DNA from 4 places in the Exiguobacterium sp. 17-1 genome. Region 1 is predicted to be linked to each of the others. Evidence: riboswitches for the same ligand, from Rfam matches in the RefSeq annotation. Region 1 holds a riboswitch; each other region holds the start of a gene.

Region 1 (7,511 bases):
TAGGAATGGAGCAGAAAAAAACAGACAGCCGGATGGTCCGGACCGTCTGTCTTCAGGATGTTCCTCAGTTCGTTGTTTCAATCGGATCTTTTTCATAAATCGGCACCCAACCATCCGTCGTCACGAAAATCCGGACGGCAACGACTTTGCGATCGTCCTGGAGCGTGAAGTAATGACGTGTATTGACGGGAACGGAAATCAAATCTCCGGGGTTCAGTTCAATGTTGTAATAGCCGACTTCGTCATCCTGGATCGCAAACACACCGTGACCGCTGACGATGAACCGGACTTCGTCATCCGTATGGTGATGCTCCTTTTGGAAGTTGACGAGCAGTTCATCCAAGTTCGGTGTTGCATCGGACAGTGAGATGATATCGGCCGTTTGATAGCCGCGACGTTCCGAGACATCGGTGATTTCCGGTTGGAACGTATCGAGAATCGTTTGTTTGTCCGCATCCGTCAACGTATAGGTGTCGACCAGTTCTGCGGGAAGCTTCGACACATCCCATTGTTCATATAGCACGCCGCGTGAAGCAAGGAATGAAGACACCTCGTTTTGATCCGTATACCGTTCGTTTGTCTTTTGGAAAAGTACTGTTGCCATTTTAAATTCCTCCTTTTAATGAATCGCCTGTCGGCACGTTTGTAGTTTTAACGTGTAGCTGAACAAAAATTCAAAGGCTTCCAACTGTTTTTTCGCTTCAAAGGCAGTCGGTGCCCAGACGGTGATCCCGTGATTTCGAATCAGGACGGCGCCGCTTTGCGTTTTTACATGCTTGGCAAACACTGCAGCAAGAGTCGGGATATCCGAATGGTTCGGGATAATCGGCACGACGACTTCCGCATCTTCTTCCCAGCGACCAAGTGCCTTGATGATTTCCTGACCGGTAAATCGGATTTCCCCACGGTCTCCGTAGAGTTCCGAAATGACATTGTTGTCGACCGTATGGACGTGAAGCGAGCAGCCGGCCGTCGTCCGGTTAAACACTTCGACATGAAGTAAGGTCTCAGCAGACGGACGTCCGTTTTGTTCGCCGATCAATTGACCGGTCGCGTCAACATGGACGAAATCGTCCGGCGTGTCCTGGCGTTTATCTTTGCCGCTTGACGTCACAAGAAATTCTGTCGGACTGCTGTTCGTCCGAATGGCGAGGTTACCGCTCGTACCGGGAAACCAGTCGCGTGCAGCGAACTCCTGCTTGATCGCGCGGAGTTCTTCGTATCGTTTCAAAAATGTCATGCATGCACCCCCGTTGTCTGCAGATGATCCACAATGTCGTAAAACGTTTCAAACGGCGTGTACGGAATACCGTGCTGTTCGCATAGCGTAATCAGATAATCACGGGCGTAGACATGATCAGCCTGTTTCGCCAGTTCAAAATCCGTCACGGAGTCACCAATCGCGATGATCGTGTCACCGTCCTGCTTCAGCTTCCGGGCGATTGACGTTTTACAACAGCCGCATTGATTCGTACAGGCCGCGTCACAGGCATGCGGCCATTCAATCTGCACTATCTCCTCACTGAAGTCACTACCGTTACAGTAAATCGCTTCATCTGTCAGTAAATCGGCAAGAATCGGTTCGACAAAAAAGTCGATCCCGCCGCTGACGATGGCAAAGTCGATTCCGTTCAATTTAGCAAAAGCGAGTAAGGTCTCAAAGCCGGGACGGATGACAGCCCGATCAATCAAAAAATCAACATAATCTTGTTTTCGATCTGATGGGAGCAACCGGAACATCTGTCCGACCCCGGATTGAATCGACAGCGAGCGGTCGAGCACACCTTCTTTCAACGGTTCAAACGCTGCCGGCGGGGCAAATTCCTTCATCAAGGCGATGATATTATCGTGTTCCGTCACGGTCCCGTCAAAGTCACATAAAATCCGGATTGTCATTTCGTGATTCCCCAAGCGTCGAGGGCAATTCGTAATTCTTCCTGCCGCACCGCAGCACTTGTCAGCGATTCTCCGGTCAGTGCGGCGTCGAGCGCCTGACGGAATGCGAGGACACCGGCAGCGGCACCTTGCGGATGACCGTGAACGCCGCCTCCGGCATTGATGACCGAGTCGGTACCGAAATCACGGACGAGCTGGGCGACGAGACCGGGGTGGATACCGGCCGACGGAACCGGCAAAATTGTCTTCGTGTCCCCGATCCGGGTTGCTTCGACGGCGATCCCGCGGGCCAAGTCTTTGGCGAGTGCCACGTTCCCGTACGGCGATGGGAACAACGTCAAATCGGCACCAGCCAGTCGCGGTAACGTTCCGAGCAGAACAGGAGCCGCAATCCCGTATTCGGGACTTGCGATCAAGGCACCGCTTAAGGCCGGATGATTGAAGATTGGAACGGAAATGTCCGAATCAGCCGCTAACTCGCGCAGGACGTCGAGTCCGTATGTAAACGTATTGAGCAGGAAGGCGGTCGCGCCGGCTTCAATCAAACGTTTCGCTTGATCCTTCAAGCCGAAGACGGGACCGCTTAACGTAATCGCGTAAAGCGCCCGTTTGCCGGTCCGTTCATAATGGGCATCGAGGACTTCCCGGCCAATCCGTGCCCGGTCGAGTGCCGGCGTCAACGGATTGTCGTACAATATCTCATCATCTTTGACGAGATCGATGCCGCCCGCGAGCTGGGCTTCGAGTTGTTCCCGTAAAAAGACGAGGTCTCGTCCGATGACCCCTTTAAAGATGCTCATCAACAGGGGACGGTCATGGACTTGAATCAACTGACGGATTCCTTCAATCCCGAATTTGGCACCGGGGAAGTCGTTCGTGAACGACGGGGGAAGCTGTAGATCGGTTAACTTGATTTGTCCGTCGAGCGACAGTTTGCCGAAGACCGTCGTTAAGATAGCGGAAAAGTCGCGTGAGACGTTGTGTTCCGGATAACGGATCGTGATGTAACCTTTGCCGTCATGTTCTTCGGTATGAACAACCTGTCCTTTGAAGGATTCCAGCTGCTGCTGTTCCAAATGATTTAAATCGGTCCAGGAACCGACCGTCAGACCGAGCGCGATTTGTTCTGCTCGTTTCGGCAACTGATCGGTCGTGCCGAGTTGGTACGTTGCGGTAATGTACGCCATATGAATCGTCTCTCCCTTATTGAAAAATACAAAAATGGTCCCTCGTCAATGACAAGAGACCATGAAAAATTGCGCGTGGACTCTTATCTGTCAGCGTGATAGCTGCAAGAATTAGCACCGTGCCAAATGGTCGGTTGCTGCGACATCGTAGGGCTCGTCCCTCCGTCTGCTCTTGATAAGAATTGGATGAAATTGTGAAATCTAATTGCAATTTTTACACGAGATTGGTCCCTTGTCAAACTATATTTTGAAAATTTATTTTTTTGAAAATACTTCTTCTATAGACGGTTCCGTTTTTTAAGACGTTTCACTAAAAATTGGAATTGACAGACGACCAACCGCGCACGTAGTATTCAAATCAACATCAACCACACGACAACTACATATGACTCTTATCGTGAGTTGGCAGAGGGAATTGGCCCGAAGACGCCGCAGCAACCGACCATCCGGCACGGTGCTACATCCAACAGACATTCGTCTGAGAGATAAGAGGACGGAGTATTCTACTGCGCCTCTTTTCTTTGACGAAAAGAGGCGTTTTTTCGTGTGATCAACAAGGAGGAAACCATAATGGGATACCAAGCATTTACAGTACAGGACGCGATTGAACGGGTCCAGACACTCGGATTGATCGGCAAAGGACCGGTGACGGCAGAGGAAATCGGGGACGGGAACTTAAACCTTGTCTTTCGGATTCAATCGGGGAATCAGCGATTGATTTTAAAACAGGCTTTACCGTATGCGAAAGTCGTCGGCGAAAGTTGGCCGTTATCGCTTGAACGGGCCTGGATTGAACAGTCCGCCTTAAAAGAATTTGCAAAAGTCGCCGTTCCGTTCGTCCCGCACGTCTACCATGCGAGTAAGGAAGAGGCATTTACGGTGATGGAGGATTTGTCTCACTTGACGATTGTCCGGACCGGCTTGCTCGAAGGGGAGAAGTATCCGTTGCTTGCGGAACATATCGGCTCTTACTTGGCGCGAACACTGTTTTACACGTCGGATTTTGCACTTGGACCGGTCGCAAAAAAACAAGTGGCGCGGAACTACTACAATCCGGATCTCTGTGATATCACGGAAAAATTAATCTTTACAGATCCGTTTTATGACGCGGAAACGAATGCGGTTGAAGACGGGCTGGAATCGGAAGTGGCTCAGTTGTGGCAGGATGCAGCGCTGAAACGCGAAGTCGCGAAACTCGAAGCCCTGTTCATCACGAAGGGCGACGCGTTATTACACGGGGACTTACATACCGGAAGTATTTTTGCTTCAGCCGATGAAACAAAAGTCATCGATCCCGAGTTTGCCTTTTACGGACCGTTTGGTTTTGATGTCGGACAATTCATCGCCCATCTCTGCTTTGCCGCGTATCCGAACTATGCCGAGTTACGGGATGGACGGGTGAAAGATATCGATACATTTTGGCTGACCTTTGCGTCGACGTTCAAAGCATTGTGGGAGCGGGAAGCGGTGGAGCCGTTCCGTTCAGCGGACGGGCTTGTTGACGATGTCCTCAGCACGATTTTACAGGACGCACTTGGCTTTGCCGGATGTGAATTGATCCGCCGAACGATCGGACTAGCACCGGTCGCCGACCTCGAGAACATCACGGACGCGGGGGAACGACTCGAGCGGAAACGCCATGCGTTACGCCTTGGAGTGGCATTGATTAAACGCCGGACTGAATGCAAGACGTTCACTGATTTACGGAACTTTGATTTGACGGAGGAACTCAGCCGATGAGCCAATTCGTCCAAAGCATCATCTATGAAAATGGGACGGTGACGATCTTGGATCAGACCCGGCTCCCGGAAGAAGAACGGTATGAAATCATTCATGATTTAGCGCAAGCGATTGACGCGATCAAACAATTGCGAGTCCGTGGTGCACCGGCGATCAGCCTGTTCGGCGGCTTCATCCTTGTACAGGAAGCATTTCGGACGACAGGGTCGCTTCCTGAAGCGAAACAAGACTTGTTGACGGTATCGGCACAACTACTCGCGACCCGACCGACCGCCGTCAATCTGCGGAATGTGCTAGATGAGCTGAATCAGCTGATCGTCTCGAGCACGACGCTTGCCGAGTTGCCAAAACGGTTGGAACAAAAAGCACTGGCGCTTTATGAGGCGGATGCCAAGACATCCCGGCAAATCGGTATTCATGCGCTGGAATTGTTCCAGTCCGGTGACCGGATTCTGACGATTTGTAATGCCGGATCGATTGCGACAGCGGCTTACGGGACGGCACTCGCTCCGTTTTATCTCGCGAAAGAACAGGGGATTCCGCTCGCCGTTTATGCATCGGAAACCCGTCCGTTACTGCAGGGAGCGCGTCTGACGACGTGGGAACTGCAACGGGCCGGAATTGACGTGACGTTGATTACGGACAACATGGTCGCGCATACGATCAAGGAAAAGAACATAACTGCCATCATCGTTGGTGCCGACCGGATTACCCGAAACGGCGATACAGCGAACAAAATCGGCACGTTCCAACTGGCGTTACTGGCCCGTACTTTCGGGATTCCGTTTTATGTCGCCGCACCACTTTCGACCTTTGATTTTACGAGCTTATCGGGAGACGAGATTGAGATTGAAGAACGCGATGCCCGTGAAGTGACGCAACTGGCCGGAAAAGTGACGGCGCCAGCCGGAGTGGCGGTTTTTAATCCGGCGTTTGACGTGACACCGCACGAATTAATCACGGCAATCATTACGGAACTCGGGGTCATCGAACATCCATCCGTTGAGACGATCGGGCAGACAATCGGACAACAGATACGTTAAACAGACAGGGGAGATCGAGATGAAAAAATTAGCATTTGCGGTACTTGCACCAGCGGTCTTGCTGGCTGCTTGCGCCAATAGCGAAGCGACACCGGCGAAAAAAATCAGTGGTGTACCGGAAGGCGTCCAGGGTGACGTCAAGATTGCCGTCATCCGCAATTTGGCATCCGACGATCATACGAAACAGTTTTTGGACGGAGCCCGGTCGGAAGGGGAAGCACTTGGTTTTCAGGTCAACACGTTCATTTCGGAAGGCAATGACGTCAAATTCAAGGAACTCGTCGCGCAAGCCGTTCAGCAGGATTATGACGGATTGATCATCTCGCACGGAAAAGAGGATTATGCCTACGACATGATCAAGCCGGCGATTGACAAAGGAATTAAGATCGTCACATTCGATACGGTGACGAAGAAAAAAGACCAAACGTTAAAAGGCATCACGGAAACATTCCAGGATGATCACAAGTTGGCACAGCTTTCGCTGGATGAAGTGACGAAAGTGAAGGATGACAAGCCGGTCCGAGTCATCAAACTGTGGTTCGGTCCGGGTTTTGCACCGCTTGACCGCCGTCAGGAAATCTACAAGACGTATGAAGCAGACGGGAAAATCAAGACGCTCGAGACAGTCGGACCGACGAACTTCCAGGATGTCCAAGGCGATATCGCGACGAAGATGAACGCAATTCTCGCCAAGTATCCGAAAGGAAGCATTGATGCCGTCTGGGGTGCCTGGGATGAAGTCGCCAAAGGGGCGTATAAATCCTTAAAAGACAACAAACGACAGGAAATTCCGCTTATTTCAATCGATGTCTCGAATCAGGACATCAATCTGATGCGTGAGAAGGGCAGTAATTGGGTGTCGACGAGTGCCGTCGATCCGCATTTGATCGGGCAGACGGACATGCGTCTGCTTGCGAAAAAGCTCGCCGGCGAAACAACACCGGACAGTTTTGACCTGGACGCCAAACTGGTCGAGCAAAAAGCGTTGAAAGCCGACACGACGATGTACAATCTCGATACGATCATCAAAGGCTGGAGTACATCCGAAAAATTCAATGAACCGTGGATGGAAAAACTGCGGAAAGCGAATGACGGGAAATGACCCGTCCGGTGAATGAACAACGACTGGAGATGAAGGGGATTTCAATCGAATTTCCCGGCGTCAAGGCGCTGGATGATGTTGATTTTTCCGTGCGCCGCGGGGAAATCCATGCGCTTGTCGGAGCGAACGGAGCCGGTAAATCTACGCTGATGAAAGTGTTGGCCGGGGCGTACGATTCATATGATGGAACGATTTGGTTTGACGGTCTGCCGCTGACGATTGATTCACCGGGTGCCGCGAAACGGGCCGGGATTGAAATCGTCTATCAGGAAGTCGATACGGCACTGGTCGGTTATTTGACCGTCGCCGAGAATATCTGTCTCGATGTTCTGACGAGCGGACAGCTGAAAGGGTTCATCAGACGGCAACGATACGAGGAAATAGCCGAGCGTGCTTTACGGAAACTGAAGGCGTCGATCGATGTCAGGCAGCGGGTCAGTGAGCTGCGACTGGCCGAAAAACAACTGGTTTTGATTGCCCGCGCTTTGGTGCAGGAGAGTCGGTTCCTGATTTTAGATGAGCCGACTGCCCCGCTCAGCGGAC
Region 2 (7,511 bases), on a different contig from region 1:
AAACAGTTGTACGGAGAGTCAGAAGGAAAAGACTTCAAAGGCATCTTCCCGGCAGCAGTCGACTTCTCGACGGATCTTCACTCAATGGGACAATACGTCCAAGAGGGACGCCGTGACTTGTTTGAAACGGTCATCAAAGTCGGACAAGCGCGTCATGCCTTGACGATTGAAAAAGATGCACAGGATCTAGACGGTTTAAACTTCCTTGAAGGCAAGTCGATTCAATTCGTCAATGACAAGGCAGCAGAAGGAACGTTGCTTGCTCACACAGATGGACAAGTTCCGAACTTGACAGTTGAATTGCCGGAGATGACACCGTATCATCTTGGATTCTTGTTCTACTTCTTTGAAAAAGCATGTGCGATGAGTGGATACCTGCTTGGTGTGAATCCATTCGATCAGCCAGGTGTTGAAGCGTACAAGAAAAACATGTTTGCCTTACTTGGTAAACCTGGATTTGAAGCAGAAAAAGCGGAGCTTGAAGCTCGCTTGAAATAAGAAGCCAGACATCTCTCGATTCAGAGGGATGTCTTTTTTTGTCATTTTGGCAAATTCCCACGCACTTTCACTTTTAGAATGCTTTCGAAACAGGTAAAGTGAAGAGAGAAGAAGAAATGAGGTGCACGCACGTGATTACGTTTTTAGATTATTATCAAAATCGGGTTGAACTGAGTTTTGAGGACCATCCGTTTTCAGTCCATCCGCTTCATGTCTGGGTCATAGCCGTGTACGAAGGGAAATGGTTACTGACGCATCATAAGCAACGGGGATACGAGTTTCCGGGAGGAAAGGTCGAGCCAGGGGAAACGGCAGAGGAAGCGGCATACCGGGAAGTCATGGAAGAGACAGGAGGGCGCATTGAACGCCTCCAGTACATCGGACAGTACCGGGTCGAGGGGCGGGGGGATACGATCATCAAGAATATCTACTTCGCCGAAATCAAATCCTTGGTCCCGCATCTTGCTGTCGATGAGACGGATGGTGCCTATTTACTAGACGATATCCCGAAACGTTTAGATACGAACCGCCAATACAGCTTCATGATGAAGGACCGTGTCCTTCCGGAGACTCTTCGTGTACTCGCCGAACGCCGACTGGTTTGAGCTCCCTCGCCAGGGACCATTCCGTACCTTTCGGGTCTTTTATGAAACGTCCGACGGAGAACAGGTCGGGGCGTACATCATCTTACCGGTTCGTGCGAACGGACAAGGTCTCTTATATTTACGTGGTGGGACACGTAATATCGGTATGGTTCGGCCGACCCGCTTAATGCAGTTCGCGCAAGCCGGTTATTTGGTCATGGCTCCTTTTTACCGCGGTAACTTAGGTGGAACCGGTAAAGAAGATTTTGGACATCAAGACATCCTGGACGCCATCAGTGCGTTTGATTGGCTTGATCAATATGTCGAGCGGACGTCGGTCTTTGGCTTTTCCCGCGGCGGTCAGATGGCGCTTTTACTGGCGCATCATCGTGAAGTTGCCCGGACGGTGTCGTGGGCCGGCGTAACGAATCTGATTTGGACGTATGAAGAACAACGGACGATGCAAAAAATGCTCAGACGGTTCACGGGTGGAGTACCGGAACAACGGCTAGAGGAATACCGCATCCGGTCGCCGCTTTATTTTCCACCTCAAGGAGACGTGTTGTTGATTCATGGATTGTATGATCAAAACGTTCGATTGCGTCATGCGACGAACTATGCAGCCCGCTATCCGGAAAAGACCCGCTTGTTGGTGTATCAGTATGCGCATCAATTTCCAATCCATCAAAAAATGCTCGTGACGAAACAAGTCATTGATTGGATGTTATCCAAGTGAAAAACATGTGTGAAAACATCTCAATGCCTCGCATTGAGATGTTTTTTCTCCAAATGATGGGAACATTGATATGTTTTAAAAAAGAGATTTTTTAAGGGAAAACGATATTTGATATACTAGAACATATAAAATAAGCCAGATTAACGGATTTAGAAGGGATATATGAGATGGAAATCTTACTTGCGCGACAACCGATTGTAGACCGGTTTGGTTCGATTGACGCTTTTGAACTCCTCTATCGTTCCGTTGAAGCACCTGAAGTCTTTGATGGTGACTTAGCGACGATGGATGTATTGACGAATACACTGATTCATCTGGGAGTAGATCGTGTAGCAGAAGGAAAACGATTATTCATTAATTTCACAGGTGATTTGTTACAGTCTGAACTGATTGATCATTTGGATCCGACCCAATTCGTGATTGAAGTATTGGAGACGGTACAGATTGATGCTGACATGCTCCTGACGCTTCAGAAGTGGAAAGAAGCGGGCTTCGTATTGGCACTGGATGATTTCGTGACGGATTTGTTGCGTCATCATGGCGCTGAACTGTTTGATTTGATTGATCTAATTAAAATTGATATCGAAGCCATCAATCCACGCGAACAAAGTGCAATCTTACATATCTTGAAGCGGAATTATCCGCATATGCGCTTTTTGGCAGAACGGGTCGAAACACATGAAGACCATACGAGAAGCCTTGAGATGGGATATGACTGGTTTCAGGGATACTTTTATGCCAAACCGATGTTGATGAAAGGAAAGGCGGTTCCTCCGCAAGTACCTGTGCTGTTGAAGATGTTGAAATGGTTGGATACAGACGATCATTATGACGACGTCGTCGATGAAATCGAAAGAAATCCCTACATCAGCGTGCAAGTACTGCAATTGATCAATTCTCCGGGAATCGGTCTTCGAAACACAGTCAGTTCTGTCCGTCAGGCGATTTCCTTATTAGGCTTTTCGCAACTGAAAAGCTGGATTTCGTTAATCGTCTTGCGTGAAATGAAACTCGCAAGTCCATACAAATGGTCAGATGAATTATTACGTTCGTCGTTGCATTGTGCGAAACTATGCGAGTTGTTTGCTAGGGAAACGAAGACACTGAAAGCAGAAAGCGCCTATATGATTGGATTGCTGTCGCATATCGATGCGTTACTTTCCGTAGATATTGATGAAATCATTGATCAGCTTCCGATTGAACCGGCATTGAAAAACGTTTTGCAAGGCGAGGATCATCCGTTTCGAGATTGCCTGTTGCTCGCAATCAGCGCAGACCGAGGAGAATTTGAACGATTCGAGATGCTGAGTAACCGATTCGGGATTGCGAAGCGCCGCGCCTACGAGTTACTGAAGGAAAGCCAAGTTTGGCTCTCTCAAAAGGAACTTCATTTACAGGACAAGACAGATTCAATCGTCTAACACAAAAGGTTGAGCATCCGTTAAGGAGCTCAACCTTTTTAGTGTTATTGATATTTTTAAACGCGAGGACCAGCTGCTTTGATGGCATCGGTCGCACTTTCGAAACGTGCGAAGTTCTGCGTGAACTTTTGAGCGAGTGCAGTCGCTTGTTGTTCGTAAACGGATGGATCCGCCCAGACCTTGACCGGATTGAGTAAATCGGTCGGAACACCAGGGACTTCAATCGGCATATGCAGACCGAAAATCGGATGTTCTTCTGTCGGGATATCTGTGAGCAGACCGTTGACGGCCGCATTGACCATCGTCCGTGTATACGCGAGTTTCATCCGGCTACCGGTACCGTAAGCTCCACCGGTCCAACCTGTATTGACGAGATAGACTGTGACGCCGTGGCGATCAATCAGTTCTCCGAGCATCGTCGCATATTTTTCTGGAATCAACGGTAGGAACGGTGAACCGAAACACGTCGAGAACGTTGCTTCCGGTTCTGTGACGCCGCGCTCCGTTCCGGCAAGTTTTGATGTATAACCTGATAAGAAGTGATACATCGCTTGTTCTTTTGTCAGTTTACTGATTGGAGGCAACACACCGTAAGCATCCGCTGTCAGGAAAACAATTGTTTTCGGATGACCGGCACGAGACGGGATAGCGATGTTGTCGATGGCAGTAATCGGATAAGCCGCGCGTGTGTTTTCCGTTTTTGACGTATCATCATAATCCGGAATCCGCTGGCCGTCGAGGACAACATTTTCAAGAACGGTACCAAAACGGATCGCATCAAAGATTTGTGGTTCTTTTTCACGTGACAGGTTGACGGTCTTCGCATAACATCCGCCTTCGATATTGAAGACGCCGTCATGTGACCAGCCGTGTTCATCGTCGCCGATCAATTGACGGCTGTCATCTGCAGACAGGGTGGTCTTACCAGTCCCGGATAGCCCGAAGAACAACGCGACATCACCTTCATGTCCAACGTTAGCTGAACAGTGCATCGACAACACTTCTTGTTGTGGCAAGAGATAGTTCATGACAGAGAAAATTGATTTTTTGATTTCTCCGGCGTACTCGGTTCCACCAATCAAGACGATACGGTGTTCAAATGACATCGCGATGAATGTCTCAGAGTTTGTCCCGTCAACCGCAGGATCCGCCTTAAAGTGTGGTGCGTAAACGACCGTAAATGGTTCAAAGGCCGCAACCGTAGGATATTCGCGTAAGAATAGCTGTTTCGCAAACAGATTATGCCAAGCATATTCGGTTACGACGCGCACTGGAAGGGTGAAATGCGTATCGGCACCAGCAGCAGCTTCTGTGTAGTAGAGTTGATCTGCTTCGTTCATATAACGAAGAACTTTTTGTAACAGTTGCTCGAATTTGTCCGATTCCATCGGTTGATTGACATGACCCCAATCGATATGCATCTCACACGATTGATCACGGACGATGAACTTGTCTTTCGGTGAACGACCTGTAAATTTCCCCGTTTCTACAGACAAAGCACCATTTTCTGCAAGAACTCCTTCTTTGTTACGAATCGCATGTTCGACTAGTTCAGCAACGGACAGTTGTTTGAACACATGCTCCTTCTTGAGTAGTTCTTCGATATTCAGGACCGTCATCGGCATCCTGACCCCACCTTTCCCCTACGTTGGTTTTGGCTCTACTATTAGTATGACACATTTATTATATATGACATACTAATGATAGGGCAATCATTTTCATGCGCTGATTTCTATTTATCTGGAAACGCTTTCAGCATTAACAGTTTAACATCTCTTCTGATTTTTTTCGACTAGAAATTAAAACGTTGCTTGACAGAGTGGACACAAGTTTATATCATGTAATTCGTAACGGATACTCTTATTCTGAGCAGGTGGAGGGAACAAGGCCCGAAGAAACCCGGCAACCGTCTTATATTAATTTCATCATTAATGTAGGAAAAGGTGCTCTCCTGAAGCGAAGTAAACACTTCGAACGATAAGAGGGTAAAGGAAGAACGCACAACCTTTCCCTGACCATTTTTGGACATGGAAAGGTTTTTTTCATTTTACCGTCCCACTCAACTAGGGGAAATGAGTACACCGTCAAATTCTTTTTTGGGAGGGTCAAACATGACAAACCTTAATCGCCGACTATTTACGTCGGAATCAGTAACTGAAGGTCACCCGGATAAAATCTGTGACCAGATTTCGGATTCAATTTTGGATGCAATTCTTGCAGCCGATCCAAACGCACGTGTTGCGGCAGAAACTTCTGTCACGACAGGACTCGTATTAGTAGCAGGAGAAATCACGACATCAACTTACGTGGATATCCCGAAAGTCGTTCGTGAAACCATTCGTGAAATCGGCTACACACGCGCTAAATACGGTTTCGATGCAGACACTTGTGCTGTATTGACATCAATCGACGAGCAGTCAGCAGACATCGCTCTCGGTGTCGACCAGGCGCTTGAAGCACGCGAAGGAAACATGTCAGATGAAGAAATCGATGCGATCGGAGCAGGAGACCAAGGTCTGATGTTCGGTTACGCAACGAAAGAAACACCTGAACTCATGCCACTTCCGATTTCACTTTCACACAAACTTGCTCGTCGTCTTGCAGAAGTCCGCAAGACAGGACAACTCGATTACCTCCGTCCGGATGGTAAAACGCAAGTCACGGTTGAATACAACGAGAACAATGAACCTGTTCGCGTCGATACAATCGTCATCTCAACGCAACATGCAGAAGAAGTGACGCTTGAGCAAATCCAAGCGGATCTGAAAGAACATGTCATCGCTCCGGTCATTCCGACGGAGTACATCGATGCAGACACGAAATTCTTCATCAACCCAACTGGCCGTTTCGTCATCGGTGGACCACAAGGCGATGCAGGATTAACAGGTCGTAAAATCATCGTTGATACGTATGGCGGTTACGCACGCCACGGCGGTGGAGCTTTCTCTGGTAAAGATCCAACGAAAGTCGACCGTTCAGCTGCTTATGCAGCACGTTATGTCGCGAAAAACTTGGTTGCCTCTGGTCTTGCAGACAAAGCAGAAGTTCAACTTGCTTACGCAATCGGAGTGGCACATCCGGTTTCAATCGCTGTCGATACGTTCGGAACAGGAAAACTTCCTGAAGCGCAACTCGTCGAATTGATTGCAGAAAACTTTGATCTCCGTCCTGCAGGGATCATCAAGATGCTTGATCTCCGCCGTCCGATTTATCGTCAGACAGCAGCTTATGGCCACTTCGGTCGTACAGACATCGAATTGCCATGGGAGCAGACAGATAAAGCTGCTACTCTTGAAGAGCAGGCAAAACGTTTCGTATAATCCATTGTTCAGAAACATCCTGTTAAAGGGTGTTTCTGAACTTTTTTTGTTTCTCCTGAACTTTGCAGGGATACGACTGAAATTTCTAGAAAAGGGTAAAAGAACATGAGTCTGTAATCTGTAAAAGGAAAAGGGGGATTTCGGTATGGAGATACGCGAAGCAGTTCCGGCTGATGCAGCACGCATTCATGATATTGCGCTCACGTCTTGGATGGACACATATGAGGAAATCTATTCGGAGCGTTCGAAAGCCCATTTCGTTCAGGAAGCGTATCCGCAGGAAGAAGTGGTTCGGGCAATTCGAACAGCGGAAGAAGCACGTGGAGAATACTTCAACGTCGGACTGATTGACGGGGAAATTGTCGGTTTCATTCACGCCATCGATGTGGATGGAACGTGGGAAATCGTCCGTTTGTATGTCTTGCCGAAATACCAACAAAACGGAATCGGACGCCGGCTGATCCGCGAACTGGAATTGCAAGGGGCATCTCCAATTGAAGTCTATGTCGAATCCCGGAACTATAAAGCCCGTCACTTTTTGACCGCATACGGATTCAAGGAAATCAGCGAGACGACAGAAGAAGTCTTCGGTCAGGTGGAACCTGTGACGCGATTGCAACGTATATACGAATAAGGGAAAAGAAATCCGACTTGAGGCGGTTTTGCTGAAGTCGGATTTGTTTCATACTAGATGGATATCTGATGAAGAGGTGAGCGTGTGGTAGAACAACCAACCGGAGTGATCGTCCTTGTGTACCCACTCCAATTACGTGCCAGACCAAGTGAAGCACTGATTCGCGTTTTAGAGCGCGAATATGAAATCCTTCTGGTCGATGCACCCCGCCGTGTGTCGTTTGAAGAACACCAACAGTTGTTAAAAGAAGCATTACGCGAAGCCGGGAAGCGGAAGCTCCCGATTCATATCATTGCCTGCAGCATGGGAGCACTTGTC
Region 3 (7,511 bases), on a different contig from region 1:
GAATTCTATCTTGAAAAATGAGAGCGGGCTTTTGATTGACGAAGCCCTGTCTTCTCCAGGAGTCCCTATTTAATGGAAAACCCCTGAAACCGTTCCACCTCCGTTTGTAAGGGGAGGCAGCTGTTTCAGGGGTTTTATATCATCTTTAGACGAGCTAATCGACAAAAAGAATTACATCAGTTTGCCCACTCGGGTTTACTGAAGCCTTTAAAGGACTTTTCGATGACAGTGTTAAAGTCCTCTGACTCCACGACAGCCGTCAAGTCTTTCGCGAGCTGTTTCTTTTCATCTGCTGTTTTGACAGCAACTAAGTTACGGTACTGCTCATCCATTTTTTCGAGTGCCAGCGCATCGAGTAAATCAAATTTCGCAGCAAGGGCAAAGTTTCCAGGAACAGCAGAAATATCAACACTCTCGATGGCACGTGGCAACTGTGCTGCCTCAAGTGGTTTGATGACGAGTTTCTTCGGATTCTTGACGATGTCTTTTTCAGAAACCGTCAATGGATCAGCATCCGGCTTCAACTCAATCCAGCCTTGTTCAGCGAGTAAGTTTAACGCGCGGGCTTGGTTGGTCGGATCGTTTGGTGTTGCGACTTCCGCGCCTGTCTTGACGTCATCAAGCGACTTATAGGATTTACTGTATAAGCCCATCGGTGCCGTCGGAACAGTGATCAGCCCTTTAAGATCGAGATTCTTTTCCTTCGCGAACGTCTTCAGATAGATCGAATGTTGGAACAAGTTCGCGTCGATGTCGCCGCTGCCGAGCGCGATGTTCGGCTGGATGTAATCGCTGAATTCAACGATTTCGACTTTATAGCCTTTCTTTTCAAGACCAGGCTGAATCGCTTCTTTGACCATGTCACTGTAAGGACCGCTCGTCGCACCGATCTTAATCGACTTGGTTTCTTCTTTCGCACTGCTGTCGCCACAGCCGGCAAGAATCCCGGCTCCCAGTAATCCTGTTGCTAAAAAGGCATAACGTTTTTTCATTTTCATTCTCTCCCTTAAGGTTTTCTATTTGTAGTTAACGTTTATCAGCACGGCGGGCAAGTTGATTGCCGAGTCCTTGAATACTTTGGACGATGACGACGAGTACGATGATCGTCACGATCATGACGACGTTATCGTACCGGTAATAACCGAAGCGGATGGCGAGGTCGCCGACACCGCCGCCGCCGACGATGCCGGCCATGGCAGAAAAGCCGATCAGGCTGATTGTCGTCAACGTCACCGCTTGGATGATTCCGGGAAGGGCTTCCGGTAACAGGGCGCTGATGATGATACGAAACGGTGTTGCGCCGCATGCCTCAGCAGCTTCGATCAAGCCCGGTGGAATCTCACGGAGTGATGTCTCGACGAGTCGGGCGAGGAACGGAATGGCGGCAACACTTAAGCTGACAGAAGCGGCTGTCGGACCAATCGTATTGTCGAGCAACAATTGCGTCAGTGGAATCAGCGCGACGAGCAAGATGATGAACGGTAACGAACGAACGATATTAACGAAAAAGTCCAAGATGCTGCGAACGGCGACGTTTTGGAAAAACAGTCCCCGGTCCGTGATGAAAAGTAAAATTCCGAGCGGGATGCCGATGACGAGGGCAAAGCCCAGTGAAATCCCGACCATCAGGGCCGTCTCGGCTAAAGCTTTTGTAAGATCCGGTAACATGGTTTCGATTCGTTCAAGCCACATCCTGGATCACCTCAAGTGTGTGGAGTTGTTCTTCAAGCCATGTCAGGGCCTTATTCACGTGAAGCGTCGGACCAGTCAAGCTGACGATCAGGACTCCGAAGGCGACGTTTTGGATATAATCGACCTTGCCGTGGAGAATGCTGACAGAGATATCAAACTGTTTGATTGCTTCCGATAACGTACTTTCGCCGGTCTTCTCACCCGTGAATTGCAGGCGAATGATTTTACCGGGTGTCGTCCGTAAGATGCGTTCCGGTAATTCAATTTGAAGTGCCGTATCGACATAATGTTTCGTGACATCATGGGTCGGCTGACTGAATAAGTCGTATGTACTTGCGACTTCGACGACTTCGCCTTGCGCCATGACGGCAACGCGGTGGCAGATTTGTTTGACGACATCAATCTCGTGGGTGATGAGGATGATTGTCAGGCCGAGTCGTTCATTCAAGTCTTTCAGCAGTTCCAGGATTTGCAGTGTCGTGACCGGATCAAGAGCTGACGTTGCTTCATCACACAACAGGACACTCGGATTATTGGCAAGGGCGCGGGCAATCCCGACCCGTTGCTTTTGACCACCGCTGAGCTGGCTCGGAAAATTCGTCTCAAATCCTTCAAGTCCGACCAGGGCGACGAGTTCTTTGATCCGGCTTGGGAAATCACTGCGTTTAACGCCGGCTGCTTTTAAGGCGAACGCAATGTTGTCGGAAACGTTCCGCGATTGAATCAATTGGAAATGTTGAAAGATCATCCCGATATTCAGTCGTAGTTCGCGTAAGCTGCCTTTTGAGAGGTCGGACAGTTTGATGCCCGATACTTTTACCGTTCCTTGTGTCGGCGTCTCCAGTCCATTAATCAACCGGAGTAATGTACTTTTTCCGGCACCAGACTCACCGATGATGCCAAAGATTTCACCTTGCTGAATCGTTAAGTTGACATCGCGTAATGCGAAAATCGGTGTCCGGTCACGAACGAACCGTTTGGTGATGCCTTTAAATTCAATCATCTGTCGTTTCCTCCCTATACAAAAAAATCGCCTTTTTCCAGTTAAGAGCAACCAGAAAAAAGCGACGAAGTGTAAGATTTCGTAACTTATCTCTCAGAATGAAACATTCTGTAGGATGTGGCACCGTTCCTTAAAGGTGGTTGCCGGACGTCGTTGGGCCTAATCCCTCGGTCGCTCTCGATAAGTAATTATGCTGTTGGGACTTACTGTAACGGAAATCATTCCCATTTGTCAAACGTTTTTTCAGAATTATTCCGCAACGGTCTGGCGAAACAAATTCAATTGACCGATTCGTTCAGCAGCTTCGACCAATCGTTCGGCATCGGCAATCAGGCTGATCCGGACATAACCTTCGCCATATTCGCCGAAGAAATGTCCGGGCGTAACAGCAACGTGTGCTTTATCGAGCAGGTGGTCGGTAAAGCTTTGTGAGGTAAAACCGGACGGGACGGGTAACCAGACGAAGAATGAACCACCCGGAACCGGTCCTTCCCAACCAATCTCCTGTAACTTACCGAACAAGGCATCACGACGGGCTTCGTACAGAGCACTGAGTTCACGGACGCATGTTTGATCACTGGAGAGAGCAACGGTCGCTGCGTGCTGGATTGGTGTGAAGGCACTGACGTATAAATGTTCCTGGTACGTCTCGATACTTGAGATGACGGACGGATTACCAATCGCAAAGGCAATCCGGAAACCGGACATGTTAAAGCGTTTCGATAACGAAAACAGTTCAATTCCGACGTCTTTCGCCCCTTCTGTCTGGAGGAAACTTCTAGTCGGACCGTCAAAGCTGATGCCGCCGTACGCCAAATCATGGACGACACAAATATCGTTTGCGTCAGCGAAGGCAACGGTCTGCTCAAAGGCTTCCGCCGTCGCCGTCGCGCCGGTCGGATTGCTCGGGTAGTTGAGGAACAGCATCCGGGCCCGTTCGACATCCGTCGTATCGAGTAACGTGTAGTCAGGTAAAAAAGCATTTTCCGCAAGGAGCGGTAACGTGATCGGGTAAGCACCGGCAAGTGCTGCACCGGATAAGTAATCCGGATAGCCGGGATCCGGAACGATGACACCTTCACCGGGATTGACGATCGTTTGCGGTAAGGCGACGATACCGGCTTTACTGCCGAGCAGAATGGCGACCTCAGAAGCGGGATCAATCGTCACGCCGAACTCCGTCTGATAAAAATCGGCTACGGCCTGTTTGAGGAAATCATGACCGCGAAACGGAGGGTACTGCAGATTGGAGGTGTCATTGATGGCCTCTTTTAATGCGTCCAAAATATGTACGGGCGTGGTTTGGTCCGGCGTTCCTTGACCAAGCGTGATGACATCGTGGCCGGCGGCTTTGACGGCACCGATCCGCTGAGCAAGCTCGGCGAAGACCGGAGCAGGTAACCGATCAATCGCAATCGATGGGGCAAAATGTTTCATCTGTTTTCCTCCTTGTTGGGTATTGTCGTCAAGGATAACGAATTTTCAGAAAAAAGAAAAGGGTTTTTTAATAATTGCTGATAATTGGTAAAAAGAACCGAAGTCTTTCATGTTTTTGATACACTGAATTAGAATACGATTGAATCATAAAGGAGATGATGGGGATGAATCGGACCTGGTGGAAAGAAGCTGTTGTCTATCAAGTATATTGGCGCAGTTTTAAGGACTCGGACGGAGATGGGATGGGCGATTTACGCGGGGTGATTGAAAAGTTGGATTACATCGCATCTCTTGGTGTCGATGTCATCTGGTTAAATCCCTGTTATACATCACCCGATATTGATAACGGGTACGATATTTCTGATTACTATACCATCATGGAAAAAGCGGGGACGATGTCCGACTTGGAAGAGTTGATTACAGCAGCTCATGAACGGAATCTGAAATTGATTCTTGATTTAGTCGTCAATCATACAAGTGATCAACATGCGTGGTTTAAGGAATCCCGCAGCAGTCGAACGAACGAGAAAGCCGATTGGTACATTTGGCAGGACGGGGAAAAAGGAACACCTCCGAATAACTGGCGGTCGTATTTTGCACCGAGCCCGTGGACATGGGATGAGACACGCGAGCAGTATTATTTCCACTCGTTTGCATCGGAGCAACCGGACTTGAACTGGGAACATCCGGCTGTCCGAAAAGCTGTTTATTCGATGATGCGCTGGTGGGCGGATAAAGGCATCGACGGTTTCCGGATGGACGTCATCAACCTGATCAAGAAACGGGCGACGTATGACGATGTCGCGGATCCTTTGGATTTATCGTACTTAGGGAACCAACCGGGCATTCACGAATTGTTGCAGGAGATGCACCAAGAAGTCCTAGCGGGAACGGACCTCTTTACGGTCGGTGAAATTCCGTTCGTCGGACCGGAAGACGGATTGCTGTACGTCGGTGAAGAACGGAAGGAATTGCGGACGTTGTTTCATTTTGAGGTCGCAGATGATATGGAGACGATGGATTTGCCACGTTTCAAACAAATTCAAAAACGCTGGTATGAAGCACTTTATCCAAGCGGCGTCGCGTCCCAGTTTTTGAACAACCATGACCACACGCGTCAGGTGACGCGGTTCGGAAGCGAACGGTATCGCGTCGAAAGTGCCAAGTTGCTGGGGTTGATGCTCCATACGTTACCCGGCATCCCGTACATTTATCAAGGGGAAGAAATCGGTATGACCGGCATCCGTTTTTCTGATCCGGAGTCCTATCAGGACGTTGCGTTTCGGAATCAATACGCCGAGCGGATTGCGGCCGGCGAATCACCCGGAACGGTTCTGTCATCGATGCAGTTACGGGCACGTGACAACTCTAGGACACCGATGCAATGGAATACGGATAAAGCAGCCGGTTTTACCGTTTCGATACCGTGGATGACGGTCAATCCGAACTACCGTGAAATCAACGTCGAAGCGGCAGAGCAGGATCCGGATTCCGTACTGGCCTTTTACCGGAAATTAATTGACTTACGGAAAGCACATCCGGTCATGGTTTACGGCATTTATCGTGATTTAGCGATTCAAGATCCGTACTTGTATGTCTATGAACGGGTCCTTGACGGGTTGGTTTGGCGGATCGTGTTAAATGTCCATGATGAACCGGTTACGACGACGTTCGGATTACCGGAAGAACAGCTGATTTTAACGAATTATGACACGTCTGATAGGAATCGATTAGCACCGTATGAAGCCCGTTTGTATCGATACGAGATGCCGTAAACAGCGGGAACAGTCAACAAAAAAAATCCGGACAACTTCTACTCTTCATTAAGAAATGAGGAGCAGGAAGCTGTCCGGATTTTTTGGTCGGACTGATGTTCAAGTATAACCATTTCGTTTTTTCGAGGACAGGATCTGTTCGAACCGATCGACGGCCTGACGCATGTCAAAGCTCGGTGCGACAACGAGCGGTCCGTGACCAACCGCCAGGACGTCCGGTGTCAATTCCGTTAACTGATGCGCCGATTGAAGCGCCACTTCCTTATCCCACGTCGCAAGGGACGGGAAGGGAAACTGCCATCTTGTATCACCCGAGACGGCTAAACCGCCTTGGGTTTGGAAGGCGTCACCGGCAATCAAGGTCCGGCTGCCTTCGTGCCAAAGGGAAATCGATCCCGGTGTATGCCCTGGAGAAGAGATGACACTTAAACTGCCGATCTGTTGACCGCTTTCGAGTAACCGATCAGGACGGGTCTTGATGTTTTTCGGAATCCCGCCTTTAAGAGGTGTCGTTTCGCCTTCGCGTAACGATTCGTCGCCACTGAGCAGGGCGGCATCCCGATAACTGATGGATACTTCAGCGAGCGGGAAGGCACTCGCTAAAAAATCAAGTGAACCGACATGATCGGCATGCGCGTGGGTCAAGATGATGGATTGTAACGGTTTATCAAAAGACTTGATGACGGAATAGATGGCTTTGGCATTCAGTGAGATTCCTGTATCAATCAAGGTAAGGCTGTCTGCTTCTTCAAATAGGTAACAGTTGACCGGGAAAAAGGACGGGGTCGTTTGCAGTTGATGAAGCCGTTCAATCGATGAAATACGCATCCGGGTACACTCCCTCGTCAAAATATTCGCTTCTCTTTCAGTATCGCCTGTTTTAGTACAGGCGTCCACAAAAAAACTCCCTCAAAAGGGAGTCTTAAACATCAATACGTGACTTCGAAAACGGCACCGGCATGTTCGGCGTCGTCGCCGTCCGCGGCCGTCGTAACGAGCAAACGGTCTTCATACAAAATCGGGCATGTCGGATTCGAGACAGGGAACTCGACATGGGCGAGTTTTTCACCTGTTTCAAGATTCCAACGCGTTAAGCACGACCCGGCATAATGGGCGATGAAGACGTGACCGTCCCGATCTTTTGTCATGCCGTCCGGGAAACCATCCTCGTCTTCTAAATCGATGGCAACACGACGGTTCGTCAACGGTTGATCCGCCGCATAATCAAAAGCATAGACCTTTTTCGTCGGCGTATCGATGTGGTAAAGCGTCTTACCGTCTTCCGACCAAACGAGTCCGTTTGAGTTCGTTAAGTTTTCAAGCAAGACATCGACTGAACCGTCATGACGCAAGCGATAAAGCGACGCTGTTTCACCGTCTTCTTCATTGATGCTTCCGGCAACATACTGACCCGACGGATCGAGTTTCCCATCGTTCATCCGGTCGGAAGCAGGAAGCGTCAATTGGGTTTCAAGGGACAGGTGTCCTTCCTTTAAGTCGAACGTTCCGAAACCGTGTGCCGACGTGACGCGAAGGAAATCCGGCGCATCCGTCAAAGCGATCGATGTGATGGGACTTGGTAACTGGTAAGGTTTTAAAGCCTC
Region 4 (7,511 bases), on a different contig from region 1:
TGCTGAAGGCGACGAACTTTGGTTGCTCCGTCGGATGTTGTTTCGTCATCAGCCGGATGCTTTCGAGGACGGCATGAAAAATTTCTTCCGGATCCTGTTCTGCCGTCGAGCGATTCGGCGTGTGCAGCGGATAACCGACATTCGTTTGTCCGATGACTTCCCCTTTTGTCGTAAAGAGCACTGCTTTTGTACTTGTCGTTCCGATATCGATTCCTAACATGTATTCAGTCATGTGGCTCTACTCCCTTCGTCATCAGTTGTTGCGATTTCCATAAATCCTCAACTTCCTGTACATCATCAAAGTTCTGATGCAGGGAAGCGATCATCCGTTTACGATCGCCGGTCTCGATGGCTTCGATGTAGAGTGCATGGTTCTCGAGAATCCGTTCGAAATCTTCGATATCATCGTCCAGACGCTGACGCATCGACAATAAGATGAAGCTTTCCATGACGGGTTTGAGATTCTGCCACATCATGCTGACATATCCGTGATCAATCGATCGGATGATCGTTTCATGGAACAAGACGTCTTGATAAGAAAACTCATCCGCATCCTTATACTTGATGGCAATCTTCATCATTTCGAGCACTTTACTCAGTTCACGAACCAGGTCCTGGCGATCCATCTTAACGATTCGCTCAAAAACGAACGTTTCGATTAACAGCCGGACATCGTAAATTTCCTGGATGTCTTGTTTGGATAGTCCGACGACGACGGCGCCCATCCGTTCCAGCCGGATGATGCGTTCTGACGCCAACACCTTCAGGGCATCCCGGACAGGAGATCGGCTGACGGAAAAATCAGCGGCTAATTTGTTTTCAGATAAGACGGTACCGCTCTCGATCTTGCCGGAAATGATCCGCATGCGCAGTTCATGGGCGACACGATCACCGGCGGATGCTTTTGATAACCATTTAATCGGGTATAAAAGATCAGACATAAAAAAACACCCTCTTTGTTAGATAAGTATACTTGTATACAAGTAGTATAAACGACGGAAAACAAAATGCAAGCGCTTTAATTAAATTGTCATCTTTCCTGAATCACAGCTTTCTGATGTGATAGGCTAAAGAACGAAAGCATGTAAAAGAGATGAATGAATCAGTCAGATGGAGGGGATGAAATGAAGATTTTAGTGGTTGGTGCCGGTGCAGTTGGTGGATATTTTGGGGGACGCCTGGCAGAAAAAGGGGAAGACGTCACATTTTTAGTCCGGGAACGAAGATTGCGGGAGCTGAAAACATCCGGACTCGTAATTAACAGTCTGCATGGTGATATCGATTTTACGCCGCGCTTAATTGAAGCAGGGGCGGATGAAACGTTCGACGTCATCATCTTGTCGACGAAAGCCTATCACCTGGAACAGGTGTTGCAAGATATCGAACCTTTTGTTTCGGAACATACATATATCCTGCCGCTTTTAAATGGCATGTCACATCTGAAACAGTTAGTGGACCGGTTCGGAGAACAGCGTGTGCTGGGCGGACTCTGCTTTATTGAATCGACACTTGATGCACAAGGGCATATCCTTCAGACAAGTCCGTCACACCATCTGTTATTTGGTCCATTGCCGGGAACATGCACAGACCGCTTGGAAGAATTGAAACAGCATTTGACCGGAACAGCAGCTCCAATCAACTATTCAGATACAATCACCCGCGATATGTGGAATAAGTATCTGTTCATCACGACGTTTTCCGGTGTGACATCGCTCTTCCGCTCAGCAATTGGTCCAATTCGTTCGCGGGAGGAAGGGATGACGATGATTCGCCGCCTGGCAACGGAAGCCAAAGAAGCAATGGAACGGCAAGGCGCCGTATTCAGTGATGAGATTGAGCAGGTACAACAGCAACAGATCGCACAAATGGCTGAAACGATGAAATCCTCCTTACAACGTGATATGGAGAAAGGCAGCGAAGTCGAGTCGGCCCATCTATTCGGAACACTTCTTTCGAAAGACGGGCCGACGCAGGTGTTGTTACCGGCAATTTATGCGAATCTCGAAATTTATCGTTTATCTAGAAAAGACGTTTAACTAGTTTCTATATAGGGAATATTTATCAGGCTGTATTTAGTTTTTTATAATCCGCAATAATGTGTAATTTTCAGCTATTCGTTGACTTGCTGAATTGCATTCAACTATTCTTGAAAAGACAAGATGGTTAAAAACCAAAATATATTTTATATTTTTTAAAATGAAAACAGAAGCGAGAGGGGAATTATTTTACATGAAACGTATTATTATCCGTGCGGGTATGACACCGTTTGAACAGTTCGACGCAGAATATTTGATGAAGCATAACTCAATCGGAGGGAACGTCGGAAACCTGATTTATCAATACAGTATTTTCCGCACCTTGATGACAGAGGGCACGACGATTACACCAGATTACTACTACTATGAAGAAGAGCGTGCAGATGAGATCAACGCGAACTTCGATCTATATGTCATCCCACTCGCTGACGCATTCCGTAAAGAATTCGTTCCGACACTTCGTAAATATACAAAATTGATTAAAAAATTAAAGATTCCGGTCGTCGTCATCGGCGTCGGTTTACGCGCACCGTTTGAGGCGAATTTAAACGACGGTTTCTCATTCGATGAAGATGTTAAAGCGTTTGTCAGCGCAGTCCTAGAGCGCTCAAGCATGCTTGGACTTCGCGGCGAAATCACATCAAAATACTTGACGCGTCTTGGTTTCCGCGAAGGAATCGATCACAAAGTCATCGGTTGCCCGTCGATGTATGCATTTGGTCGTGACTTGAAAATTCGTGAAACGAACATCACAAAAGATTCGATGATCGGTGTCAACTCGTCACGTCTCGCACCACAAAACGTCCTTAACTTCATCACACGCGGAATGGAAGAGTACCCGAACCATTACTTCATCCCGCAATGGATGAAAGAGTTACGTTTGACGTACACAGGCACACATCCGATTGCTGACTTATCTGTCACGAACTATCCGGTCAAAATGTCGGATCCGACTTACATGAACGACCGTGTCCGCTTCTTCTTGAATGCACAGACATGGATCGACTTTTTAAAAGAAGCTGACTTCAGCTTCGGAGCACGTCTTCACGGTAACATTACGGCAACACTTGCCGGAACACCAAGTATCCTGATTCCGAAAGATGCACGGATGCGTGAATTAACGGATTATCACCAATTGACACACATCTGGGCAAATGACATCACAGACAGCACACGTTTGTCAGATGTAATTGAGTCGGCTGACTTCCAGAGTCCAACACGTGTTCAAGCACGTAACTTCGATAACTTCGTTGATTTCTTGAACACAAATGATTTAGAGCACATTTATAAAGAAACGAACTACCCTGAGAACGTTCCGTTTGACCGTGAAATGGCAAAAGCAGAGTTGCTCCCAGTCGTTAAACCAATCACAGGAATTAGTATCGAAGAAGCTGTTTCACGTTTTGAATCATACTTCCCAGCAGAAGAGCAAAAAATCGTGGCAGCTCAAAAACGCGATAAAGCAAAAATGGCTGAAAAAGATAAAAAAATCAAATCGCTTCAAGGCAAGTTGAACAGTCAAACAAAAGAAATGAAGCATCAACAAGGCACATTGAACCGGAAAGCGGTTCGGATGGCATTGAAGACAGCTGATTTGTTTGCGAAGAAATAAACCACGGACGTCTTATACCATTTTGGTGTAAGGCGTTTTTTTTACATGATAAATTCTGAATTGTGTTGACAATTCAAAACAGGGTTGGTACTGTTATGAAAAATTACATTCTTATCCAGAGAGGTGGAGGGACTGGCCCTTTGAAGCCTCAGCAACAGGTCGAAAGATACTGTGCTAATTCCTGCGGGTGTCGTACCCGATCGATAAGCTTCTTTTGATTGTCGACCGACGCACCCATGTATGTGGGTGCGTTTTTTTATTTTATGAGAGAAAGAGGAGTGTGGAGTAGCAATGAAAGAAGGAACGTTTCGTCGGAAAATGGAATCCCGGCATATCGTCATGCTGTCACTTGGCGGTGTCATCGGGACGGGATTATTTTTAAGTACAGGTTATACGCTGGAGCAGGCGGGGCGTGTCGGAACGATTTTATCGTACTTGGTCGGAGCGCTTGCCGTATATCTCGTCATGCTGTGTTTGGGAGAGTTAGCAGTACATATGCCGGAAACTGGCGCCTTTCATAGTTATGCGACGAAGTACATCGGATCCGGAACCGGTTATACGGTGGCATGGCTCTACTGGTTGACGTGGACGGTCGCCCTCGGGTCGGAATTCACGGCAGCCGGCTTGTTGATGCAACGCTGGTTCCCGGACGTTCCGGTCTGGCTGTTCAGCGCGCTATTCGTCGTTATGATTTTAGGAATCAATGTCTTGACGGTTCGGTTGTTCGCAGAAGTCGAATTTTGGTTTTCCGCCGTCAAGGTGCTGACGATTTTAGTGTTCATCGTCCTGGGGACAGCGGCGATCGTCGGATTTTTACCGCTTGCCGATGGATCGCAGGCTCCGATGCTTGCTCCTTTGACGGAGGGTGGACTGTTTCCAAACGGAGCATTCGCCATCTTGATGACCATGCTCGCGGTCAACTTTGCCTATTCCGGAACAGAGTTGATCGGGATTGCGGCAGGTGAAGCCGTTGATCCGAAACGAACGGTGCCGCTGGCCATTCGAACGACTGTCTTCCGGCTGGTGCTATTTTTTGTCGGAACGATCATTGTGCTCGCGATTCTTTTACCAAACGACTCAAAAGGAGTGCTCGAAAGTCCGTTCGTTGCCGTGTTCGAACGGATCGGTCTCCCGTTTGCAGCCGACATCATGAACTTCGTCATCCTGACGGCGATTTTGTCGGCAGCGAACTCCGGTCTGTATGCCGCTTCACGGATGTTATGGTCTTTATCCGATCAACGGATGATTACGCCGTTCTTTTCTAAATTAAATGCAAGCGGAGTCCCGACACGTGCCGTTCTCTTCAGTATGATCGGTGGTCTGCTTGCCTTATTTTCCAGTGTCTATGCCCCGGGTTCCGTCTACATTGCTCTTGTCTCGATCTCGGGACTGGCAGTCGTCGTCGTCTGGATGAGCATCAGTGCCTCACAGTTCATGTTCCGCAAACGGTATCTGCAAGAGGGACATGATGTCAGCGATTTGGTCTACCGGACGCCCTGGTATCCGTTTGTACCGATTTTATCTTTTTTGATGTGCCTGGCTTCTTTAATCGGCATCGCCTTTGATCCGACGCAACGGGTCGCCCTTTATTTTGGTGTTCCTTTTATCGCAGTCTGTTACATCATTCATCATCTAACGAAAACATCATGGAAACGGAGTGTGGAAGATGTCAAAGAACAACAATCCAGTTGAGGAATTATTAAAAAAACAGCCTTATATTTTATTGGACGGAGCATTAGCGACGGAACTCGAGCGTCACGGGAGTAATCTCGACGACCCGCTGTGGTCGGCACGGGTCCTGCTTGAAGAACCGGAACAGATTCACCGGGTCCATGCGGATTATTTTAAGATTGGAGCAGATTGTGCCATTACGTCGAGTTATCAAGCAAGTGTCACCGGATTCGGCAGTCGGGGAATTAAAGAAGGGGAAGCGGTTGAACTGATCAAACAAACGGTGTACCTGGCACAACAGGCGCGTGCGGAAACCGGACAGGCAGCGGATCACGCTCTGATTGCAGGATCGATTGGTCCTTATGGTGCCTACTTATCGGACGGATCTGAGTATGTCGGTCATTACGGAGTCGACGATGCGCAGCTCGAAGCATTTCACCGTCCACGGCTTGAAGCGTTGATTGAAGCAGGGGCGGACGTGTTAGCATTTGAGACGATTCCGTCCTTGCAGGAAGCAAAAGTGCTGTTCCGACTGCTCGAAGAATTTCCGGAACAATCGGCCTGGCTCGCTTTTTCCCTGCGTGACGCAACACATATCAGTGAAGGAACGCCGTTAAGTGAGTGTATCGAGGCGTTAGGGGAGCATCCACAACTGGCAGCAATCGGCGCAAACTGTTTTCCGGCATCGATCGCGACGGAGTTCATCACGACATTAAAACAACTGACCGATGTGCCGATCATCGTTTATCCGAATTCCGGTGAACAGTATGATCCGGTCAGCAAGACCTGGTCCGGTGAAGCGGTGTGCACGGCGTTTGAAGACATTGCCCCGGAGTGGTATGCGGCAGGTGCCCGGTTGATTGGTGGATGTTGCCGCACGACACCGGAGCAGATTGAGCGGATTCAACAGAAGGTGACAATTGCTTAACCGGCAGTCATGTCTGATGAAGAACAAAAGGGATTGACTCAAAAAGGAACCACTCTTTCTTTCACGCACTTTCCTCAGGCGAGACACAAGCCAGCTTTCCTGCCCTATCCAGGCAGGGAAGCTGGTCTTGTTTGTCTCTGACAGCGCAAGCAGGCTTGCGCTTTTTCCTGTAGGAGTAGCATGAAACGGGTGGTTCCTTTTAAACGAGACGAGGGTGACAGAATTGTAATCTGCCACCCTCGTCTTTGTAGAGACTAACTTTTGAATCAGCCGTTATACTGATCGTTCGTATTTGCAAGAACTCACCGTTCCCGTAATGCTTGGTTAAATTGTTTCAGCAATCGGCCAAATGATTCGGCATCTTCATCCGGCCAGTCGTTTACTAGTCGTTCGATACTCGTTAAACGGGCCGTCCGGTAAATCTCGAGCTCCTGTTGACCATAATCTGTGATGTTGTAAAAGAAGGCCCGGCCGTCTGTCGGGTCTTTTATTTTTTCAACTAATTTTTTCTGATCGAGCGCAGCCGCTTGCCGGCTGACGGTCGAGACGTCAAGTTGTAACTCACGGGCAAGGGTTTTGACACCGACTTGACCAGAATCCGATAACTGGCGCAAGAGTAAATAGGAAGCACGGTCCAAGTTCCGATTATCCGCCGTCGCCGTCGTTAGACGACGAATAAGAATCGCCAGTTCCAGTTCGATTGTTTCCAGGGATTGATTCGACATATTGTCACCTCTCATTAGCATTCATTGCCCTCATCATTACGCACAGGCTGTCCTCTGTCAATCAAAGGCAGGCTTCTTGACAGGGTTATAGTTGTATTATACAATCATAAATGTTATTTAATTGTGTCGTGAAACTTATTGTTATGAACTTATTTTAATTACAGCGTCTGATGAAGGAGAATTCCGATGAAAGCTTATCAATCGATGAAAGAAACCGTCATTACAGTCAATGAAGAGGATACGATCCGGACGGTAGTGGAACGTTTTATCACTTCCGGTATCAGTGGAGTCCCGGTCGTCAACGGCCAGCAGGAAGTCGTCGGCTATATCAGTGACGGGGATATCATGCGGGCTATCGGCAAACATAAAGACATCATTGTCGATACGTTTTTATATGTCGATGTCATCAAAGGCGATGACGAAAACTATGAAGAGCGTGTCCGTCAGATCCTGACACGTCCCGTCATGGACATGGCACGCCGAAAAGTCGTGACGGCGACGACAGAAACCGAAATGGAAGAAATTGCGGCTACGCTCGG

The links. A riboswitch is a leader RNA that binds a small molecule or an ion and turns the genes downstream of it on or off. The one in region 1 is predicted to bind S-adenosylmethionine.
Region 2: another riboswitch for S-adenosylmethionine. It lies ahead of metK (methionine adenosyltransferase); the one in region 1 lies ahead of mtnK (S-methyl-5-thioribose kinase).
Region 3: another riboswitch for S-adenosylmethionine. It lies ahead of MUN34_RS01245 (methionine ABC transporter ATP-binding protein); the one in region 1 lies ahead of mtnK (S-methyl-5-thioribose kinase).
Region 4: another riboswitch for S-adenosylmethionine. It lies ahead of MUN34_RS13600 (amino acid permease); the one in region 1 lies ahead of mtnK (S-methyl-5-thioribose kinase).

Annotation. Positions count from the first base shown of each region.
Region 1 is NZ_JALIGJ010000004.1:295,704-303,214, forward strand. It holds gene MUN34_RS12515 (1,2-dihydroxy-3-keto-5-methylthiopentene dioxygenase) at 65-604, opposite strand; gene MUN34_RS12520 (methylthioribulose 1-phosphate dehydratase) at 620-1,240, opposite strand; gene MUN34_RS12525 (2-hydroxy-3-keto-5-methylthiopentenyl-1-phosphate phosphatase) at 1,237-1,896, opposite strand; gene MUN34_RS12530 (2,3-diketo-5-methylthiopentyl-1-phosphate enolase) at 1,893-3,083, opposite strand; SAM riboswitch class I at 3,164-3,265, opposite strand; SAM riboswitch class I at 3,473-3,575, shown strand; gene mtnK (S-methyl-5-thioribose kinase) at 3,654-4,823, shown strand; gene mtnA (S-methyl-5-thioribose-1-phosphate isomerase) at 4,820-5,866, shown strand; gene MUN34_RS12545 (sugar ABC transporter substrate-binding protein) at 5,886-6,968, shown strand; gene MUN34_RS12550 (sugar ABC transporter ATP-binding protein) at 6,965-7,511, shown strand, end outside.
Region 2 is NZ_JALIGJ010000001.1:513,313-520,823, forward strand. It holds gene MUN34_RS02510 (glucose-6-phosphate isomerase) at 1-498, shown strand, start outside; gene ytkD (RNA deprotection pyrophosphohydrolase) at 630-1,103, shown strand; gene MUN34_RS02520 (alpha/beta hydrolase family protein) at 1,075-1,818, shown strand; gene MUN34_RS02525 (EAL and HDOD domain-containing protein) at 1,986-3,239, shown strand; gene pckA (phosphoenolpyruvate carboxykinase (ATP)) at 3,296-4,864, opposite strand; SAM riboswitch class I at 5,097-5,223, shown strand; gene metK (methionine adenosyltransferase) at 5,351-6,559, shown strand; gene MUN34_RS02540 (GNAT family N-acetyltransferase) at 6,705-7,193, shown strand; gene MUN34_RS02545 (alpha/beta fold hydrolase) at 7,278-7,511, shown strand, end outside.
Region 3 is NZ_JALIGJ010000001.1:260,218-267,728, forward strand. It holds gene MUN34_RS01235 (MetQ/NlpA family ABC transporter substrate-binding protein) at 177-992, opposite strand; gene MUN34_RS01240 (methionine ABC transporter permease) at 1,027-1,692, opposite strand; gene MUN34_RS01245 (methionine ABC transporter ATP-binding protein) at 1,682-2,695, opposite strand; SAM riboswitch class I at 2,779-2,882, opposite strand; gene MUN34_RS01250 (aminotransferase class I/II-fold pyridoxal phosphate-dependent enzyme) at 2,945-4,132, opposite strand; gene MUN34_RS01255 (alpha-glucosidase) at 4,297-5,907, shown strand; gene MUN34_RS01260 (MBL fold metallo-hydrolase) at 6,007-6,735, opposite strand; gene MUN34_RS01265 (SMP-30/gluconolactonase/LRE family protein) at 6,837-7,511, opposite strand, start outside.
Region 4 is NZ_JALIGJ010000005.1:182,107-189,617, reverse strand. It holds gene gntK (gluconokinase) at 1-232, opposite strand, end outside; gene MUN34_RS13615 (GntR family transcriptional regulator) at 225-941, opposite strand; gene MUN34_RS13610 (ketopantoate reductase family protein) at 1,125-2,036, shown strand; gene MUN34_RS13605 (polysaccharide pyruvyl transferase family protein) at 2,230-3,648, shown strand; SAM riboswitch class I at 3,757-3,858, shown strand; gene MUN34_RS13600 (amino acid permease) at 3,940-5,340, shown strand; gene mmuM (homocysteine S-methyltransferase) at 5,315-6,247, shown strand; gene MUN34_RS13590 (MarR family winged helix-turn-helix transcriptional regulator) at 6,550-6,972, opposite strand; gene MUN34_RS13585 (CBS domain-containing protein) at 7,159-7,511, shown strand, end outside.